Linked DNA regions of Flavivirga eckloniae. The protein of the gene in region 1 interacts with the protein of each later gene in a pairwise test. Links are inferred from orthologs where the notes say so. Each region holds a gene or a part of one and is shown in the gene's direction. Other genes may lie near its edges. The genes, in order: def and C1H87_RS12865.

Region 1 (3,337 bases):
TATATTTGGAACATCAAACAATGAGAAACGATGAAAACAAATTTTTACATATTACTAATTTTATTACTGTCTTTTTCTTATGGTGATGCACAAGGCAGAACTGAAATTGAAGAGAATGGAGCTAATAAAGTTGTGGTAACTAATGTAAATGATAACGTTACCATTGTAACTGATTATAACCCAGTTAAAACTGAAAATAAAGCATTATTGATTGATGAAGATGAATTAAAAGAGTCTATTGCACGTACTAGTGATATTAGACAATATTTAAATCATGTAAGAAACGTTCAAAATATTAAATTGTTATTTCCAAAAATAAATAAAGCGGTTAAAGCTTAATAAGGGTTTTAAATTTTATCACAAAAGTTAAAAGTTAAAGGTTAAAGTAGCGAAAGAGGACTGTCTGAAAAGGCGGTCTTTTTTTATTTGTATTTATTGCAAACTAAATACTACCGTTGACGTCATTTGTAAATTTCTTTTATGCAAGCAATTAACCTATGTCCGGTCGAGCGCAGTCGAGACCTTCTTAAAACCTCTAGACTTAGCTCCTTTAGACATGACGTCATTATTTCCGCTTGATAAAATTTTTGTCTCTAATCTCGATGAGACAGCTTTTAGCTTTTAATACTTTTTCAAAACCCCACTTAATTTATTACAGTAAACTCAGATACTGGGATTAATAAACTATTTTTGCACAAAATAGATATATGGCTCGCATTTTAGCAATAGATTTTGGTACAAAAAGAACAGGTATAGCAGTAACAGACGAGCTACAAATTATAGCCTCTGGGCTTACTACCGTTAATACACCAGAGCTTTTAAAGTTTTTAAAGAACTACACTGCTAAAGAGCAGGTTGAACTGTTTTTGGTTGGAGAACCAAAACAAATGGATAACACGGCTTCGGAAAGTGAAACATATATCCTCCCATTTATAGAGCGTTTAAAAAAGGAATTTCCTAATATTCCAATAAAAAGAATAGACGAACGATTTACTTCTAAAATGGCTTTTCAAACTATGATTGATAGTGGATTAAAAAAGAATCAGCGAAAAAATAAAGCACTTGTAGACGAGATAAGTGCCACGCTTATTTTACAAAGTTATTTATATTCTAAATAAACAGAACGTCATTAAGAATATATTTGATGCAAATACTACTAATAAATTATAGTATTTTTGCAACTATAAAAATACAAAACGAGTAATGATTTTACCAATAGTAGCCTTTGGCGACCCAGTTCTTAAAAAGAAAGGAACCGATATAACAAAAGATTATCCTAATCTAGATACACTTTTGGAAAATATGTTTGAAACCATGTATAATGCCTATGGAGTTGGGTTGGCAGCACCACAAATAGGGTTACCAATAAGACTATTTTTGGTTGATACCAAGCCTTTTGCAGAAGATGAAGATTTAACAGCAGAAGAGCAAAACGAATTAAAAGATTTTAGGCGTGTTTTTATTAATGCTAAAATAACAAAGGAAGAAGGTGATGAGTGGGCATTTAACGAAGGGTGTTTAAGTATTCCAGATGTAAGAGAAGATGTTTTTAGACAACCCAAAGTGACGATTGAGTATGTAGATGAAAATTTTAAACCGTATACAGAAACTTTTGATGGATTGATTGCTAGAGTTATCCAACATGAATACGATCATATTGAAGGTGTTTTGTTTACAGATAAACTATCTAGTTTAAAAAAGCGTTTAATAAAAGGAAGACTAACCAATATATCTAAAGGTAAGATTAAGGTTGATTACAGAATGCGTTTTCCAGATCAAAAAAAGAAGCGATAATATTTGCAAGCCATTAATAAACATTTGATATTTGTCCCTTTCAAAGCATAATTATGAGTTTAGATAAAGTACTATCAATAGGAGGAAAACCAGGTTTATATAAATTAATAACACAAACACGAGGTGGTTTTGTTGCCGAATCGTTAATAGATAACAAACGTATATCTGTAAGTGTGCAAAATAACGTTAGTGTTTTAAGTGAAATAGCAATTTATACGTTAACAGAAGAAGTGCCACTTAAACAGGTTTTAGAAAACATCAAGAAAAAAGAAAATGGTGAGCCATCTTCTGTAAAGCCTAAAGACAGTAAAGATAAATTAGAAGAATATTTCTTTGATGTGTTGCCAGATTATGATGAAGATAGGGTATATGCAAGCGACATTAAAAAAGTTATACAATGGTATAATTTATTACAACAAAACGATATGTTGAATTTTTTAGAATCAAAAGAAGAAAACGATACATCGTCAGATGAAGAAGAATAAAAATTAAAACCTCCAAGCTTGGAGGTTTTTTTTGTGCTTTATTGTAAGTTTTTTTAGAGCTTTCCGACTGTATGTTAAACAATAAAAAGACTACTAATGAAATCCATTTGGTTTTTTGATGATGTTAATCTTTTCAAGGTGCTATGTCCCCATAAGTTTAAAGCTTATAAAGCGAATCACGATTTCGATGCCTACAAAAAGAAAGACTACATATATTTTGAGGAAGACTCTGCCAATAAAGTATACCTTATAGAAAAAGGGAAGGTAAAAATTGGTTATTACAGTGAAGAAGGAGACGAGGTTGTTAAAGCTATTTTAACACGTGGCGAGTTATTCGGAGAAACAGCTATTCTAGGAGAATCTAAGCGAGAAGAATTTGCCCAATCGATTGACAATGCTACAAGCATTTGTCCGATAGGCGTAGACACGATGCATGATTTAATGCGAAATAATCAAACCTTTAGTTTTAAAATATACAAGCTAATCGGTTTTAAGTTAAAAAAACTCGAAAGGCGATTACAGTTACTTTTATTTAAAGATACCAAAACGCGTCTTGTTGAATTTTTGGATGAGTTATGTTCAGACTACGGGTACGATTGTGAAAAAACCGGCGACAAGGTAATCCATCACCCCTATACACAAAAAGATATAGCCTCTTTAATAGGCACTTCCAGACCGACTTTAAACATACTTTTAAATGAATTAAAGGAGGAAAAAGTAATTCAATTTTCCAGAAAAGAAATAAGAATTCATAAAAAAACTGCTTAATGTTAGATAGCTAACATTTTATAAAAGTTGAGCATCATATTTTTGAAGTATAAAAAATACTTAAAAAAAATATGATGATTAAAAAAATGTTTATAGCAGTATTAGCAATGGGATTTTTAGCTACTTCCTGCAGTAATGACGACGATAACACACCAACAACAGCTAATTTAACTTTAGAGTTGGATGGTTTAGAAGCCTTAGGAAACGGTTATGTTTATGAAGGTTGGATAATTGTAAACGGAGCACCCATCTCTACAGGAACGTTTACATCGGTTACTTTCCCACAATCT
Region 2 (3,210 bases), 2.0 Mb from region 1 along the record:
TATTAAATTATCCTGAAGCACATTTTAATATGGTTAGGGCTGGTATTGGGCTTTACGGATTTGGAAATTCCCACGAGGAAAACAAAAACCTAATTCCAATTGCAACTTTAAAAACGATAATATCTCAAATACACCATATTGAAAAAGATGCATCTGTTGGCTATAATAGAGCATTTAAAGCAAATTCTACTTTAAAAACAGCAACACTTCCCATTGGTCATGCAGACGGTATTGGCAGGCAATATGGCAATGGAAAAGGTTTTGTAACTATAAAGGGACAACAAGCTCCTATACTTGGTAATGTTTGTATGGACATGATTATGGTTAATATTACAGATATTGATTGTAAAGAAGGGGATGAAGTTATTGTATTTGGACAAAACAATACCGCAGAGCAATTAGCTGAAACCACCAACACCATTTCCTACGAAATCATCACATCTGTTTCTCAGCGAGTTAAACGAATCTTTATAAAATAAGAAATTTAACAAATGTTAATTTTTTTATCTATTTTAGTATTTCACTAACCAAATAATTATAAAGATTATGCTTAAAGAATTCAAAGAATTTGCAATGAAGGGCAATCTGGTTGACATTGCCGTCGGTTTTGTAATGGGTGCTGCTTTCAAACAAGTAGTGACTTCGTTTACAGGGGGTATAGTTTCTCCATTGATTGGGTTGATTTTCAAATCGGACTTCAAAGATGTAAAATGGATCATTAAAGAAGGGATTGCCAATGCCGAAGGTGCTGTTGAAGGAGAAGTTGCATTATTAACAGGGGAGTTTGCGACCAATGTGATAGACTTTATTATTGTAGCATTCGTCATGTTTATGATGGTTAAAGGCATAAACAAAATGAAGAAAAAAGAAGAACCTGCTCCAGAGGCTCCTGCTGGACCATCTCAAGAAGAATTACTCGCCGAAATACGAGATTTATTAAAGAAATAACAACTTGTTAAATAAATAACATCGTGTTATTTTGTTGTTAAAAAGACCTTATTTCCAGAAAATGAGGTCTTTTTTTAGATTCTAAAATAGAATTAATACTTAATTTTGTGATCTAAGAAATTTATTAAATATATATAAAATGAAAGTAGCTGTTGTTGGAGCCACAGGTATGGTTGGTGAAGTCATGCTAAAAGTGTTAGAGGAACGTAATTTTCCCGTTACAGAGTTATTGCTTGTTGCATCCGAACGTTCGGTTGGAAAAAAATTAACTTTTAAAGACAAAGAATACACTGTAATTGGTTTAGCAGATGCTGTAGCAGCAAAACCTCAAATCGCTATCTTTTCTGCAGGTGGAGATACTTCCATAGAATGGGCTCCTATATTTGCAGAAGCTGGCACCACGGTTGTAGATAACTCTTCGGCTTGGAGAATGGATCCTACCAAAAAACTAGTTGTTCCAGAAATAAACGCTAGCGAGCTCACCAAAGAAGATAAAATTATAGCAAACCCTAACTGCTCTACCATACAGATGGTAATGGCATTAGCGCCGTTGCATAAAGCATATAAAATGAAACGTGTTATTGTTTCTACCTACCAGTCTGTTTCTGGTACAGGTGTAAAAGCTGTGAAACAATTAGAAAATGAAATAGCAGGAATAGATGGCGAAATGGCTTATCCGTATCCTATTGGAAGAAATGCATTACCGCATTGTGATGTGTTTATGGAAAATGGATATACCAAAGAGGAAATGAAATTAGCCAGAGAGCCACAAAAAATATTTAACGACAAAACATTTTCTGTAACCGCTACAGCCGTTCGTATTCCTACTGCTGGCGGGCATTCGGAATCTGTAAACGTAGAATTCGAAAACGACTTTGATTTAGCAAATGTTCGTAAAATGCTTCATGAAACGCCTGGTGTTGTTGTACAAGATAATACAGATACCAACACATATCCTATGCCTATTTATGCGCATGACAAGGATGAAGTATTTGTAGGTAGAATTCGTAGAGACGAAACACAACCTAATACATTAAATATGTGGATAGTTGCCGATAATTTACGTAAAGGTGCCGCAACGAATACAATTCAGATAGCCGAGTATTTGGTTGAGAATAGTTTAGTGTAATCGCATTTTTTTTAAGAATAATTTAAAAGCTTCTGTTTTAACAGAGGCTTTTTTTGTTATTTTTGGTCTTTTAAACGCACTCAATCATGAAAAAATTAATAGTCAGCCTCTTATCTCTAATCCTTTTAATTTCTTGTAAAAAAAATACCGACGTGAAGTACCCTGAAACAAAAACCGTAAACAGCATGAGTTCTTATTTTGGTGTTAAGGTAAAGGACCCCTTTCGTTGGCTGGAAGATGATCGAAGTGAAGACACTGAAGCCTGGGTAAAAGCTCAAAACAATTCAACTTATAGCTTTTTGGATAAAATCCCATTTAGAGAAGAACTTAAAGAACGTCTTTCCAGTTTATGGAATTACGAAAAAATAAGCGCTCCGTTTGTAGAGAGTGATTATACATACTTTTATAAAAATGATGGTTTACAAAACCAATATGTTATATACAGAACTAAAGATAATGGAGAACCGGAAGTCTTTTTAGACCCCAATTCGTTCTCTAAAGATGGCACAACCTCTTTAGGCAGTACAAGCTTTTCAAAAGACGGCGGTATCTTAGCCTATTCTATTTCTGAAGGTGGTAGCGACTGGAGAAAAATCCTGATAATGAATACCGAAACCAGGGAAATAATAGAAGATACTTTAATAGATGTAAAATTCACCCAAATATCGTGGTATAAAAATGAAGGTTTTTACTATTCCAGTTATGACAAACCGGAAGGTAGTGAACTATCTGCAAAAACAGATCAGCACAAAGTATATTATCATAAATTAGGGACATCCCAAAAAGAAGATGCTTTAATTTATGGAGGAACTCCAGAAGAAAAACATCGCTATATCTACGCTAATGTTACCGAAGATGATAACTATTTAATTATTACACCTAGAGTTTCAACCTCTGGAAACAAGTTGTATATAAAAGACCTTTCTAAACCTGATAGTGAATTAATCACGGTTTTAGACCATACAGATAGTGATACATACCTTATCGAGAATGAAGGTAGCAAACTATTTTTAGTTACAAACCTTAATGCACCTAATAAAAAAATAGTTACTGTAGACATGGCCAACCCTACTCCAGAGAATTGGGTAGACTTTATTCCTGAAACAGAGCATGTTTTAAACCCAACAACAGGT

Evidence for each region.
Region 2: the proteins of def (region 1) and C1H87_RS12865 interact in binary tests that used the Escherichia coli proteins (3 or more experiments, as listed by UniProt). The link is inferred for Flavivirga eckloniae from one-to-one orthologs.

Annotation. Positions count from the first base shown.
Region 1 is NZ_CP025791.1:5,114,256-5,117,592, forward strand. The notes cover bases 1-2,998. They hold def (peptide deformylase), read left to right. Parts: upstream 1-1,203; coding sequence 1,204-1,794; downstream 1,795-2,998. Other genes in these bases: C1H87_RS21090 (hypothetical protein), read left to right, coding at 31-339; ruvX (Holliday junction resolvase RuvX), read left to right, coding at 708-1,118; C1H87_RS21105 (DUF5606 family protein), read left to right, coding at 1,848-2,279; C1H87_RS21110 (Crp/Fnr family transcriptional regulator), read left to right, coding at 2,376-2,998. Also shown: more of C1H87_RS21110, read left to right, coding at 2,999-3,047; C1H87_RS21115 (anti-sigma factor), read left to right, coding at 3,119-3,337. UniProt on the Escherichia coli protein: Removes the formyl group from the N-terminal Met of newly synthesized proteins. Requires at least a dipeptide for an efficient rate of reaction. N-terminal L-methionine is a prerequisite for activity but the enzyme has broad specificity at other positions.
Region 2 is NZ_CP025791.1:3,115,721-3,118,930, reverse strand. Bases 212-3,082 are described here. They hold C1H87_RS12865 (aspartate-semialdehyde dehydrogenase), read left to right. Parts: upstream 212-1,087; coding sequence 1,088-2,077; downstream 2,078-3,082. Other genes in these bases: C1H87_RS12860 (prolyl oligopeptidase family serine peptidase), read left to right, coding at 2,164-3,082; mscL (large-conductance mechanosensitive channel protein MscL), read left to right, coding at 547-948; alr (alanine racemase), read left to right, coding at 212-479. Also shown: more of alr, read left to right, coding at 1-211; more of C1H87_RS12860, read left to right, coding at 3,083-3,210.